2 regions of the Micromonospora sp. NBC_01392 genome follow, and region 2 is predicted to be linked to the other one. Evidence: riboswitches for the same ligand, from Rfam matches in the RefSeq annotation. Region 2 holds a riboswitch; the other holds the start of a gene.
What was found. Region 2 has a riboswitch for cobalamin ahead of bluB (5,6-dimethylbenzimidazole synthase). Riboswitches for the same ligand answer to the same signal wherever they lie in the genome.
Positions count from the first base shown of each region.

Region 1 (7,307 bases), 1.5 Mb from region 2:
CGCGCAGTTCCGCCGCGGCGGCGTGCAGGATCGCCCGTTCCAGTTCCTCGCCCCGGCGCCTCGTGCCCATGGCTTGCAGGGTACTCGACGTACCCTGTAAGGTACGCGGCGTACCTTACCGAACGGGGAGGAACGCGAGATGCGCGTCTTCGGCATGAACTACGACACCGGCTTCGTGAGCGCCGGGTCCACCACCCACGAACCCTTCGACCCGGAGACCGTACGGCGCGACCTGCGGGTCATCCGGGACGAGCTGCACTGCGACGCGGTGCGGATCACCGGCGGCGTCCAGGACCGGCTGGAGCTGACCGCGCGTCTGGCGGCCGAGACCGGGCTGGAGGTGTGGTACTGCCCGTTCACCAACGGCCTGGACCGCGCCGGGCTCATGGCGTTCCTGCTCGACGGCGCCGAACGGGCCGAGCGGCTACGACGCGAGGGCGCCACGGTCGTCTACCTCACCGGCTCCGAGATCTCCATGTTCACCGAGGGCTTCCTGCCCGGCCGCGACCTGACCGAGCGCCTGGCGCTGTTCACCGATCCGATGCGGATGCGGGAGGCGGTCCCGGTCGCGCGGGCCGCGGTGCGCGACTTCTTCGCCGACGCGCTTCCCGCGGTGCGCGAGCGGTTCGGTGGCCCGGTCGGATACGCCTCGATCCCCCTCGAAGGCGTCGACTGGACCCCGTTCGACATCATCGCCAGCGACGCCGGCTACCGCGACGCCACGAACGCGGCGGCGTTTCCGCAGAGCCTCGCGGCGGCGGTGGGCCAGGGCAAGCCGTACGCCGCCACGGAGTTCGGCTGCTGCACGTACCGGGGCGCCGCCGACGTCGCGGGCGCGACGGAACCGGTGACCTACGACGAGCACGGCCGGGCGGCGAAGCTCACCGCGACGCTGGAGCGCGACGAGGAGGGCCAGGCCCGCTACCTCGTCGACCTGCTGCGCGACTACGAGGCGGGCGGGGTGGAGGCGGCCTTCGTCTACACGTTCGCGAACCGGCACCTGCCCACCACCGAGGACCCGGAGCACGACTACGACCTGGCGGCCCGGGGCATCGTGCGCGTGCTGCCGGACGGCTCGTGGACACCCAAGGCCGCCTTCCACGCCCTCACCGAGTACGGCCGCGCCCGCGCGTCGAGCCGGTCGGCCGGCTAGGCATCATCCGGCACCGACGGCGGGGCCCCGCCGTCGGGACGGAGCTGGCACTGTGGACGGATGACGGACATCGACGCCCGCCGCCCCCACCCCTTCTACCAGGACGCCGACGGCGTCAACCGGCCGCCCGGCCCGCGCAAGCACCCCGACTACGCCCGGTTCGCCGCCGGCTCTCCGGTGGTGCCCATCGTCCGCCGGGTCGGCGGCGAACCGGTTCCGGCGCTGCTGATCTGCCGGTACGCCGACGTGCGCGAGGTGCTACGCCGGCAGGACGTCTTCTCCCGGGCCGCCGCCGCGCACGCCGACGAGGTCGACGTGTCCGGCACCATGCTCGGCATGGACGGGGCCGAGCACGCCCGGGTGCGCGGCACCGTGAAGGACGCGTTCACCCGACCGGCTGTCGACGGGATGCGCGACGCGGTCCGGACCGCGGCCGAGGAGCGGCTCGCCGCGATGGTGGGCCGGGGCGCTCCGGCGGACCTGGTCCGCGACTTCGCCGTCCCGTTCGCGCTGGACGTGATCTGCGACCTGCTCGGCCTGCCGACCGACGACCGGATGCGGTTCCGCCGGTGGGGCGACATGTTCCTCGGCACCGGCGACCTGAGCCGCGAGGAGGCGGCCCGGTCCGCCGAGGAGATGGGCGGCTACCTGTGGGAGCAGCTCGAACAGCGACGCGGCCGACCCGGCGACGACCTGCTCGGCCGGATCGCGACCGCCGCCGCCGACCAGCCGGTGGACGTCCAGATCAAGCTGCCGATCTCGCTCGTGGTGGGTGGCTGGGAGACCACCGCCAGCTCGATCGCCACGTTCGTCCACGTGCTCCAGACCGAGCCGTACGGGCCGGCCGGCACCGGTTGGACGTACCTTGTCGCGCACCCCGAGCGGCTGGACGGCGCGGTCGCCGAACTGGAGCGGCTGCACTCCACCGCGAACGGCGACGAGATGCCGCGGCGGGTGATGGCGGACGTGACGCTGCCCAGCGGCGCCCGACTGGCGGCGGGCGACATCGTGGTCCCCTCGCACGACGCCGCCAACCGCGACCCGGCGGTGTTCCCGGACCCGGAACGGATGGACTTCGACCGCGCGCCCACCCCGCACCTGTCCTTCGGGCACGGCGCGCACTACTGCATCGGGGCCCACCTGGGCGCGCTGGAGGTCCGCACCGCGCTCGGCCTGCTGCTGCGGGAGCTGCCCGGCCTGCGCCTCGCGGTGCCGCCGGACGAGGTGCCGTGGAAGCCGGGCCACGCCATCCTCGGCCCGGCCGCGCTGCCGGTCGCCTGGTAGGCGCGGCACCCGGCCGTGGACCGGGGCACGCGCTTGCATCTATACACTCGGTATATATACTGAGTGAATAAAGCCGCCAAGGAGGATCACTGATGACCGAGACATCCGTCCCCGAACACGGCATGACCCGCCGCACCCTGGTCCGGGCCGCGCTGGCGGTGGGTGCCGGCGCGTCGATCGGCGCCGCCGGCCACGCGCCGGCGGCCACCGCCGATCCGGGCCCGGTCCGGCTCACGTTGCCCGCGCCGACCGGGCCCCACCCGGTGGGCACGGTGCCGCTGCACCTGGTCGACCGGTCGCAGCCGGACCCCCTTGCCGGCCCGGGGCGGCACCGGGAGCTGATGGTCAGCGTCTGGTATCCCGCCCGGGACGTGTGGCGGCACCCGCGCGCGCCGTGGATGACCGCCGCGTCGCTCCGCGCGCTGCTGGAGTCCACCGGGTTCGATCCCGACGCGGTGCGGGCGCCGCTGACGGCCGGCCACGAGGGCGCGCCGGTGCGACGCGCCGCCCGTCGACTGCCGGTGGTGGTCTACTCGCACGGCGCGGGCAGCCACCGATCGGACACCACCATCGTGGTCCAGGAACTCGCCAGCCACGGATACGCGGTGGTCACGGTGGACCACACGTACGACGGGCCCACCGAGTTCCCGGACGGCCGGGTGACCGTCCGGGAGGACGACTACGACTCGACGCCGTGGACCTACACGCGCGACGTCCGGTTCGTGCTGGACCAGATCGCCGTGCTCGCCGCCGGCGGCAACCCGGACGTCGACCGTCGGCCGCTCCCGACCGGGCTGTGCACGGCGCTGGACCCGCACCGGATCGGCATGTTCGGTTGGTCGAAGGGGGGCACCGCGACCGCGCTCACCATGGGCACCGACCAGCGGGTACGCGCCGGGCTGAGCTTCGACGGCCCGATGCTGTCCCAGCCGCGGCCCACCGACCTGGACCGGCCGTTCATGCTGATGACGGCGGAGTACACCCGCGTCACGGAGCCCGCCGTCGCCGAGTTCTGGTCGCACCTGCACGGCTGGCGGCTCAACGTCCAGGCTGCCGGCGCGCTCCACCAGTCGTACGGCGACAACCAGTGGCTGGTGCCGCAACTGGCCCGGGTGATCGGGATGAGCGACGAGGAGCTCACCGGCTGGATCGGCACCCTCGACCCCGCCCGCGCGGTACGCATCCAACAGGCGTACCCGTTGGCCTTCTTCGACAGGCACCTGCGGCACCGGGGTCACCTGCTGCGCGGCCCGAGCCGCTCCTTCCCCGAGGTGTCGTTCGTGGCCTGAGCCGATCGGTGGGCGGCGGTGTTAAGCGGGGCCCCCTCCTCTACCGGAGGCGTTAACAAGGGGCCCCGCCTTCACCTCCAGCGGTGAGACGCAGCCGACACGCCCGACGCGACATCTGGTGTTGCCCGCCGGGCATCACCGCCATATATGGTGTCCCCGCAGCTGGTTCGGCCGCGTCTGACAGGCGCGGCCGAGGCAAGAGGGAACCCGGTGGAAGTCCGGGACTGCCCCGCAGCGGTGAGTGGGAACGACCGCCGTCATCAGCACTGGGCCACCGGCCTGGGAAGCGACGGCCAGTAGGCGACCTCGTGTCACGCCCGCGAGTCCGAAGACCTGCCAGCGCGCCGTGCGCTGCCGCGCGCGGCGGTCGAAGGTCGCGCGGGACGACCGACGCCAGCAGCCGGGCCGGTCCTGCGTGCCGTGCCCGTTGGCGTTCTCCCGCCGGCCGAGACCATCGGTGCCAGCGAGGGAGAGGTCATGAGGGTCGTGCAGGAGAGTCAGCGGTCCGGTGCCACCGGGCCGGAGCAGCGCCGGCTGGCGATGCGGGTCCGCAAGCGGGACGGCGACACCGAGCCGGTCGACGTCAACCGGATCGTCCGGGCGGTCGAGCGCTGGGTCGCCGACCTGGACGAGGTCGATCCGCTGCGGATCGCCACCCGGACCATCAGCGGGCTCTACGACGGGGCGAGCACCGCGGAGCTGGACCGGCTGTCGATCCAGACCGCGGCGGAGCTGATCGGCGAGGAACCGCAATATTCCCGGTTGGCGGCCCGGCTGCTGGCCGCGTACGTGGACGAGGAGGTCCGCGGGCAGCAGGTGACGCGCTTCAGCGAGTCGATCGGGTACGCGCACGGGCTGGGGCTGATCAGTGACGACACCGCCGCGTTCGTGGCCCGCCACGCCGACGAGCTGGACGACGCCGTGGACCCGGCCGGTGACCTGCGGTTCGAGTACTTCGGACTGCGTACGGTGGCGGACCGTTACCTGCTGCGGCACCCGGAGTCGCGGTTGGTGGTGGAGACGCCGCAGTACTGGCTGCTGCGGGTGGCCTGCGGGCTGTCGCACACCCCGGCCGAGGCGGTCGGCCTCTACCGGCTGATGTCCAGCCTGGCCTACCTGCCCAGCTCCCCCACGCTGTTCAACTCGGGCACCCGGCACACCCAGATGTCGTCGTGCTTCCTGGTGGACTCGCCCCGCGACGAGCTGGACTCCATCTACGAGCGTTACCACCAGGTGGCGAAGCTGTCGAAGTTCTCCGGCGGCATCGGCATCTCCTGGTCCCGGGTGCGTGGCCGGGGCGCGCTGATCCGGGGCACGAACGGGCGGTCGAACGGCATCGTGCCGTTCCTCAAGACGCTCGACGCCGGGGTGGCGGCGGTGAACCAGGGCGGCCGGCGCAAGGGCGCGGCCTGCGTCTACCTGGAGCCGTGGCACCCGGACGTGGAGGAGTTCCTGGAGCTGCGGGACAACACCGGCGAGGAGTCCCGGCGCACCCACAACCTCAACCTGGCCAACTGGATCCCGGACGAGTTCATGCGCCGGGTCGAGGCGGACGAGGACTGGTCGCTGATCGACCCGTCCGACGCGCCGGAACTGCCTGACCTGTACGGCGAGGCGTTCGACGCCGCGTACCGGGCGGCCGAGAAGAAGGCGGTCCGCACGGTCCGGGCCCGCGACCTGTACGGGCGGATGATGCGCACACTCGCGCAGACCGGCAACGGGTGGATGACGTTCAAGGACGCCGCGAACCGGCTGTCCAACCAGACCGGCGAGCCGGGCAACGTGATCCACCTGTCCAACCTGTGCACCGAGATCCTGGAGGTCAACGACGACGCCGAGACCGCGGTGTGCAACCTCGGTTCGGTGAACCTCGGCGCGCACGTCACCGCCGACGGGGTCGACTGGGAGAAGCTGCGGGCCACCGTGCGCACCGCGGTGGTGTTCCTGGACCGGGTGATCGACATCAACTACTACCCGGCCGCGCAGGCGGCGGCGTCGAATCCGCGCTGGCGGCCGGTCGGGCTCGGGCTGATGGGCCTCCAGGACGCGTTGTTCACGCTGCGCCTGCCGTTCGACTCACCGGCGGCGCGGGAGCTGTCCACCCGGGTGCAGGAGGAGATCCTGCTGACCGCGCTGGAGACCTCCGCCGGGCTGGCCGAGCGGTTCGGGCCGCATCCGGCGTACCCGCGGACCCGGGCCGCGAAGGGTGACCTGCACCCGGACCTCTGGGGCGCGACGCCGACCCAGGTCGACAGGTGGGCGGCGCTGCGGGCGCGGATCGCCGCGTTCGGGCTGCGCAACTCGCTGCTGGTGGCCATCGCGCCGACGGCCACCATCGCCTCGATCGCCGGCTGCTACGAGTGCGTCGAGCCGCAGGTGTCGAACCTGTTCAAACGGGAGACCATGTCCGGCGAGTTCCTCCAGGTCAACACGTACCTGGTGCGGGAGCTGAAGGCGCGTGGGCTGTGGACGCCGCAGGTCCGCGACCGGATCAAGCGGGCCGAGGGCTCGGTGCAGGGCGTCACCGAGCTGCCCGCCGAGGTGCGGGAGCTGTTCCGGACCGCGTGGGAGCTGCCGCAGCGGGCGCTGATCGACCTGGCCGCCGCGCGGGCGCCCTACGTCGACCAGTCGCAGTCGCTGAACCTGTTCCTGAGCGCGCCGACCATCGGCAAGCTCTCCTCGATGTACCGGTACGCCTGGCGGTCCGGTTTGAAGACCACCTACTACGTGCGGTCGCGTCCGGCGACCCGGATCCAGCAGGCCACCGTGGCCCCGGTGCTCGCCCCGGTGCCCGCCCGCGACGACGAGGCGCTCGCCTGCTCCCTGGAGAACCCCGAGAGCTGCGAGGCCTGCCAGTGACCACCGTGCCCGAGACCCGCCCGATGCTGCTCGACCCGGGCATGGACCTGACCCTGCGGCCGATGCGCTACCCGCACTTCTTCGACCGGTTCCGCGACGCCATCCGCAACACCTGGACCGTCGAGGAGGTGGACCTGCACGCCGACCTGGCCGACCTGGAGCGGCTCTCGCCGGCCGAGCGGCACCTGGTGTCCCGGCTGGTCGCGTTCTTCGCCACCGGCGACACCATCGTCGCCAACAACCTGGTGCTCAACCTCTACCAGCACGTCAACTCGCCGGAGGGGCGGCTCTACCTGTCCCGCCAGCTCTTCGAGGAGGCGGTGCACGTCCAGTTCTACCTCAACCTGCTGGACACGTACGTGCCGGACGAGCGGGAGCGGTTCGCCGCGTTCGCGGCGGTGGAGAACATCCCGTCGATCGCCCGCAAGGCGGAGTTCTGCTTCCGCTGGATCGACTCGATCCACGAGCTGCGGGAGCTGCGCACCCGCTCCGACCGGCGGGCGTTCCTGCTCAACCTCATCTGCTTCGCCGCGTGCATCGAGGGGCTGTTCTTCTACGGCGCGTTCGCCTACGTCTACTTCCTGCGGTCCCGAGGGCTGCTCAACGGGTTGGCCTCCGGCACCAACTGGGTGTTCCGGGACGAGTCGATGCACATGGCGTTCGCGTTCGACGTGGTGGAGACCGTCCGCGCCGAGGAGCCGGAGCTGTTCGACGCCGAGCTG
Region 1 covers NZ_CP109549.1:4,413,480-4,420,786, forward strand. Annotated here, with positions in the region: gene OG767_RS19275 (TetR/AcrR family transcriptional regulator) at 1-70, opposite strand, end outside; gene OG767_RS19280 (hypothetical protein) at 140-1,153, shown strand; gene OG767_RS19285 (cytochrome P450) at 1,214-2,437, shown strand; gene OG767_RS19290 (alpha/beta hydrolase family protein) at 2,530-3,726, shown strand; cobalamin riboswitch at 3,873-4,082, shown strand; gene OG767_RS19295 (ribonucleoside-diphosphate reductase subunit alpha) at 4,204-6,585, shown strand; gene OG767_RS19300 (ribonucleotide-diphosphate reductase subunit beta) at 6,609-7,307, shown strand, end outside.
Region 1: linked by a shared signal. The riboswitch ahead of OG767_RS19295 (ribonucleoside-diphosphate reductase subunit alpha) and the one ahead of bluB (5,6-dimethylbenzimidazole synthase) in region 2 are both predicted to bind cobalamin.

Region 2 (7,307 bases):
GCGAGACGCTGGGCCCCGGCCCCTGGTTCCGGATCGACCAGCAACGGGTCGACCGGTTCGCCGACGCCACCGACGACCGCCAGTGGATCCACATCGACCCGCGACGGGCCGCGGCCGGCCCGTTCGGCGGCACCATCGCGCACGGGTACCTCACGTTGTCCCTGCTGCCGGCGCTGGCCGGTAGCCTGTACCGGGTCGAGGGAGTGGCCATGGGGGTCAACTACGGCCTCAACCGGGTGCGCTTCCCGGCCCCGCTCCGGGTCGGCAGCGCGGTCCGCGCCACCGCGACCCTGGCCGAGGTGTCACCGGTGGACGGCGGCGTGCAGGTGGTCACCGCGGTCACCGTGGAGAGCGACGCCGGCGGCAAGCCGGTCTGCGTCGCCGAGACGGTCAGCCGCCTGGTGCGGGGCGTGGCCCGATGACCGCGCTGTCGCTGGCGGGTTCTCCTGCAGCCGTTCATGGTCGACCGGGTCGGGATTCGTGTACGAGAGCCGCGCCCTGCCGCTAACCGAGGCTCAGCGGGGCGAAGGCGGCTGCCTGTTCGCCTCGTTGATCTCGTACAGTGGCCGCCGGCTTCGGCTATCGCCGTACGAAGGCGGGTCTGAGCATCGATGAACCAGGTGCACGTGTACGACATGCCGTTCGTGCCAGCGGGCAGGGACTGCCAGTTCTGCGGCGAGCCCTTGGTCGACGTCGTCCACCCGAGCTTGCGGTCATGGACCGCCTCCAGGAACCTCGTCCAGAACTCCTGGTAGGCCAAGGCTCGGTCGCTTGCAGCGGTGTCGCCCTTGGCGATCGTGCTCCTTCCAGTTCGCGCCCGCGCGCGAGGCGAGCCATCCCGGCGTCCATTCCTGGTCGGCAGCCCAGAGATTTGGGTCCGTCGCAGACCTGACCGGCGCCGGCGATGAAGGGCAGCCGGGCGTCGAGGTCAGGTGATGGCCAGCAGCACGGCTTGGCCGTCTGCGGCTGCGGCACGGTAGAACCGGCGCAGATCGGTGTAGTGCGCATGCGCGGATGCGGGCGCGTGCCGGCCCGGCGTGAGCCCTCGTCGACGCGCAGCGGGCCTTCGGCTCGGCGGGCGGCGGTCCCGCCCGGTGGGCGCCACGGTATTGACAGACAGAGTCCCGACCGCCGAGGCTGTATCAAGCGATATCTGTCGATGAGTACGGGGCATGATGCGACGCAGGATCTTCGCGCTGGCCACCGCCGCCGCGGTCGTCGTCGGCGGGGCCATGACGATGGTGCTGCCGTCGGCGTACGCCGCGACGGCGTGCACGGTGGACTACACCATCACCCGAGAGTGGTCCAAAGGGTTCTGGGCCGAGCTCACCGTCACCAACCTGGGCTCTCCCGTCACCGACTGGTGGCTGCGGTTCCGTCAGGTCAGCGGCCAAACGATCACCATGGGCCTCGACCGGCTGCCGGACGGATACACGCTCGGCAGCGGCGAGCTGTACCCGATGACCATGCTCCGCCCACCGGCGGGGTCCACGCTGCCGACCGGCGCCTCGGTGACGGTGCGCTTCGGCGGCAACTACCGGGACGCGGAGCCCGAGCCGACCGACTGGGTCTTGAGCGGCCAGCCGTGCAACGTGGACGTCGGCAGCCCGACCGGTTCGTCGCAGCCGACGGCTTCGGCGAGCCCGCAGCCCAGCCCACGGCCGGGCGGCCCGTCGGTGTCGCTCACCTCGCCCCTGCCCAACGACTTCTTCGCCGCGCGGGGCGTCATCCCGATCCGTGCGGAGGCCACGGCGGCGGCCGGCCGGCGGATCGAGCGGGTCGAGTTCCGGGAGCGCGGCACGTTGCTCGCCGTGGACACCACCGCGCCGTACGCGTTCGACTGGCGCGGCGCGTCGCCGAACAGCGGCACCCGCGTCACCGCCACCGCCTACGACAGCGAGGGCGCCCAGGCCACCGCCGAGGTCCGCGGCATCCGGGTGCTCCCGCCGCCGGCACCCGGTGCCGCACCCGCGCTGAAGGCGATCGGCAACCGCATCCGCACGGTCACCACCGACCCGAGGCCGTACCGGCCACGCGGAATCATCCGGTCGGCCGCGCCCGGCGAGTGCGCGTGGGGACCGATCCGCTGGGACGGCCCGGTCGACGACGCGTCCGTGGGCGCGCTGCGGGCCCGCGGCGTCGACGCGGTGCGGGTCGTGCTGAGCGACGCCTGCTTCGTCTACACCGGCAGCCCCACCGACAGACAGAACCGCGTCGGCTACGTCGACGAGGCGGCCCGGTACGTCGACCGGCTCGTCCGGGCCGGCATCACACCCATCGTGTCGCTGCGCCAGAGCGACCTTCTCGCCGTGCGCTCCTTCTGGAGCGCGGCGGCGGAGGTGTTCGGCGCCGACAACGCGGTGATCTTCGACATCTCGCCCTACGACTTCCCGGCGGCCGGTGGCACCGGTCCCGCGGTGGCCTGGACCTGCTGGCGCGACGGCGGCGTCGCGTGCGCGGGCACCAGCCTGCCGAGTTTCGGTGTGCAGGAGCAGATCCGCCTGCTTCGCGTGCAGGGCTCGTTCAACCTGGTCCTCGCCGCCGGGATCGACGGCGGCAACGACCTGCGCCGGTGGCTGGAATACCGCCCGGCCGACCCGGACGGCCGCAACGTGGCCGCCGCCTGGCGCGTCGACGACCGCTCGGCCTGCGCCACGCCGGCCTGCTGGCAGTCCACCCTGCTCCCGGTCGCCGCCCAGGTACCGCTGGTCGCCACCGACGTCAGCGCCGGTTCGGCGGCGCCGACGTTCGTGCTGCGGACGGTCACCTGGCTCGACCAGCACGGCATCGGCCACCTGCGCCGGTGACCGGGGGAGAGGTAAGCCTGAGGTTCCCCGGTTGGCCGGAACCATGATGGCATTCGTCAACCTGGGCGCAGCCTGGGCCTGTCGCGACGAAGAGGTGGCTCCTTCGCGGCCGGCCAGTCCGGTGACCGTGTGGCGGACAGGGCTGGCCCTGGTCATGGAGTCGACCGCCGGGTGCCGGCGATGACGGAGTACGAGCGTCCGACAATCATCGCCGTCCTCGACGGCGCGCTCATCCGAGCCGGCTCTGGCACGCCGATCGGCGCAGTGGTCTCGGCGCTCCCGCACGGGTGGTGGACCGCAGGGTCGGTTTCGGACAGTGGGGTATTGTGCCGAGCGGCACGAACTGTTGCGAGGTGCCCCACCCGGTGGTGGGGAGAATCGGGAAGCCGGTGTGACTCCGGCACGGGCCCGCCGCGGTAACCAGGGAGCTGCCGCCCACGCGCACGTGTGCGCAGTCACTGGCCGAACCGGCTGGGAAGGCGGGCGGACCGGTGTTGATCTGGGAGTCCGAAGACCGGCCTCGCGTCATCGGGCCCCACCGAGGTGGGGCATGAGCGCAGCGGGAGCCTGCCCATGATCAGCGACATCTACGACGTGATCCACCGTCGCCGCGACGTCCGTGGCCAGTTCAGTGGCGAGCCCCTCGCCCCTGGCGTACTCGACCGCGTCCTTGCGGCGGCGCACGCCGCACCCAGTGTCGGGCTGTCCCAGCCCTGGGACTTCATTGTGATCCGTGACCGGGGCCTGCGCGAAGCGTTCCATCGGCATGTCCGTGCCGAGCGCGACACGTTCGCCGCCACCCTCGGCGTCCAGGACGCTCGACGATTCTCCGGCATCAAGATCGACGGCATCCTGGAGTCGACACTGTCGATCGTGGTGACCTACGACCCCGACCGTGGTGGCCCAGCGGTCCTGGGTCGCCACGCCATCTCCGACACCGGCCTGTATTCGACCTGTCTGGCCATCCAGAACCTCTGGCTGGCCGCCACCGCCGAAGACCTCGGCCTCGGCTGGGTGTCGTTCTATCGCGAGCAGTTCCTCCAGCGGTTGCTCGCCATTCCGGCCGGCATCCGACCCGTCGCCTGGCTCTGCCTCGGCCCCGTCACCCACCTCGAAGCGGTGCCCGATCTCGAACGACACGGCTGGCGCCACCGCCGCCCCCTGGCCGCGGCGATCCACCACGACCGCTGGAACCCCGCGTCCGCCACGAGGTGACGTCTCTGCCGCATGGGTAGGGGCAGCGCCGGACTGCTCCTACCCGCGCTACCTGATCGCTCTCGGTCAGCGGCCTGTTCGGGGCTGTGCGATCGAGACGGCCCGGGCACCGGCGGAGCGCCGGTCCGGAGGGTCGTGACCCCGGCGGGCCAGCTGGGGGACTGATCGGCCGGTCTCGATGGTCCGGGCGACGGTTGCCCGCGGTGGAGTGGCGTTGACCGCAGGTCGTGAGGTGTGGCAGCATTCGCGGCCTGACGGCAGTGAAGGAAGCCGGTGCGATTCCGGCGCGGTCCCGCCACTGTCACCGGGGAGTGATCCCCCCTTGCGAGCCACGACCGTGCGTGCGCGGTTGGAAGGCCGGGGGTGAGCGTTGATCCGGGAGCCAGGATACTTCGGCCGTCGGACGTACCCCAGGGCGTGGACACCCGAGGAGGACCCGATGACGCACGGCATCTCTTTCATCGACGAACATCGTCATGATCCGCACGGTGGACGCTCCGCCGCACCCGTTGCCTGCCACGCCGCCGGTCGTGCCGGCGTGCCCCGTGCCGGCGCACCCGGGACCGTGGACCCCCTCGGCCGGGGCGCGTGCCGCCAGCGTTGACCGCTCCCCGACCCGCGTCTCGGTGAGTCGCGCCGCGGGTCGCCGCACCCGCTGACGCCGCTCCCATCCCGCTTCGCCCCGGTCGCCTTCGCGCGACCCGGTGCGTCACTCTCCGGAGTTTTCCGTGCGCATCCTGTTGCTGTCCACCGCCGACACCGACCTGCTGGCCGCCCGCGCCAGCGACGCCGACTACCGGCTCGCCAACCCCGCGCGGGTCGCCGCCGACGCGGTGCCCGCGCTCGTCGACGGCGTCGACCTCGCCGTCGTACGCCTGCTCGGCGGCCGGCAGACCTGGCCGGACGGGCTGGCCGCCGTGCTGGCCAGCGGCGTCCCGACGGTGGTGCTCGGCGGTGAGGCGCTGCCCGACGCGGAGCTGATGGCGGTCTCCACCGCGCCGTCCGGTGTGGTCACCCAGGCGCTCGCGTACCTGGTCGAGGGCGGCCCGGCGAACCTGGGCCGGCTGGCCCGGTTCCTGTCCGACCGGGTGCTGCTCACCGGCGAGGGCTTCGCCCCGCCCGCGCCCACCCCGGCTTACGGCGTGCACGGCGATCCGGAGATCGTCCCCGGCCGGCCCACCGTGGGGATCGTCTTCTACCGGGCGCACGCGCTGGCCGGCAACACCGGCTTCGTCGACGTGCTCGCCGACGCGGTACGGGCCGCCGGCGGGAACCCGCTGCCGATCTTCTGCGGCTCGCTGCGGGGGATGACCGCCGGCGCCGGTCCGCTCGGTCTCTTCGGCCGGTGCGACGCGCTGCTGGTCACCGTGCTCGCCGCCGGCGGAGCGGTGGCCGCTGACGCCTCCGGCGGCGGCGACGAGGACGCCTGGGACGTCGGCGCCCTCGCGGCGCTGGACGTGCCGGTGATCCAGGCCCTCTGCCTCACCAGCACCCGCGAGCAGTGGGCCGGCAGCGACGCCGGACTGTCCCCGCTGGACGCCGCCATGCAGGTCGCCATCCCCGAGTTCGACGGCCGGATCATCACCGTGCCGTTCTCGTTCAAGCGAATCGACGCCGACGGGCTCTCGGTCTACGCCGCCGACCCCGACCGGGCCGCCCGGGTGGCCGGCATCGCGGTCCGCCACGCCCGGCTGCGGCACGTGCCCGCCGCCGACAAGCGCGTCGCGGTGGTGCTCAGCTCGTACCCGACCAAGCATTCCCGGGTCGGCAACGCGGTCGGTCTGGACACCCCGGCCTCCGCCGTCCGGCTGTTCGCGGCGATGGCCGACGCCGGCTACCACCTGGGCGACGCCCCGCCACCCGACGACGGCGACGCCCTGATCCACGCGTTGATCGCCGCGGGCGGCCACGACGTGGAGTGGCTCACCCCGGAGCAGCAGCGCGCCGCCGAGGCCCGGATACCGGGGCGCACGTACCGGCGGTGGTTCGACGAGTTGCCCGCCGCGCTGCGTGAGCGGATGCGGGAGCACTGGGGTGAGCCGCCCGGCGAGCTGTACACCGAGGGTGGGGACATCGTCCTGGCCGGCCTGCGCTTCGGCAACGTGGTGCTGCTGATCCAGCCGCCGCGCGGCTTCGGGGAGAACCCGATCGCCATCTACCACGACCCGGACCTGCCGCCCAGCCACCACTACCTGGCCGCGTACCGCTGGCTCGCCGCGCCGGTCGCCGACGGTGGGTTCGGCGCGGACGCCGTGGTGCACCTGGGCAAGCACGGCACCCTGGAGTGGCTGCCCGGCAAGGGCCTCGGCCTGGCGGCCGACTGCGCCCCCGACGCGGTGCTGGGCGACCTGCCGCTGGTCTATCCGTTCATCGTCAACGATCCCGGTGAGGGCACCCAGGCCAAACGGCGTGCCCACGCCGTCGTGGTCGACCACCTGGTGCCGCCGATGGCCCGCGCCGAGACCTACGGGGACCTGGCCAGACTGGAGCAACTGCTCGACGAGTACGCCACCGTGCAGGCCCTCGACCCGGCCAAGGCGCCGACCGTGCGGGCGCAGATCTGGGACCTGGTCTGCGCCGCCGAACTGCACCACGACCTGCACGCCGAGGCGATGCCCGACGCCGACGACTTCGACGACTTCGTGCTGCACCTCGACGGCTACCTCTGTGAGGTCAAGGACGTGCAGATCCGCGACGGGCTGCACGTCCTCGCCACCGCCCCCACCGGCGAACCGCGGGTCAACCTGGTCCTCGCGGTGCTACGCGCCCCGCAGGTCTGGGGCGGCGCCCGTGCCCTGCCCGGCCTGCGGCAGGCTCTCGCCGGCGCGTACGGTCTCGACGAGCAGGCGCTGCTCGCGTCGCCGGGGCGGCGGGTGGCCCTGCCGGCCGCGCTGACCGAGGTCGTGGACGGGCCGTCGGTCACCGCCGCCGACGCCGTCGACCTGATCGAGGCGCTGGCGCGCCGGCTGGTGGTCGGCATGGAGACCCTCGGCTGGGACGCCGACGCGGTCGAGGCGGTGGTCACGGAGGTGACCGGCCGGGCCGTCCCGGACGCCGCCGCGGTGCTCCGTTTCGCCGCCACCGAGGTGGTGCCCCGCCTGGCGCGGACCACCGACGAGCTGACCAACACCCTCGGCGCCCTGGACGGCCGGTTCGTGCCGCCCGGCCCGTCCGGCTCTCCCACCCGGGGGCTGGTCAACGTGCTGCCCACCGGTCGCAACTTCTACTCCGTCGATCCCAAGGCCATTCCCAGCCGCAACGCCTGGGACGTCGGCACGGCGCTGG
Region 2 covers NZ_CP109549.1:2,939,895-2,947,201, forward strand. Annotated here, with positions in the region: gene OG767_RS13510 (MaoC family dehydratase) at 1-422, shown strand, start outside; gene OG767_RS13515 (Ig-like domain-containing protein) at 1,173-2,807, shown strand; cobalamin riboswitch at 3,142-3,345, shown strand; gene bluB (5,6-dimethylbenzimidazole synthase) at 3,381-4,022, shown strand; cobalamin riboswitch at 4,286-4,415, shown strand; gene cobN (cobaltochelatase subunit CobN) at 4,751-7,307, shown strand, end outside.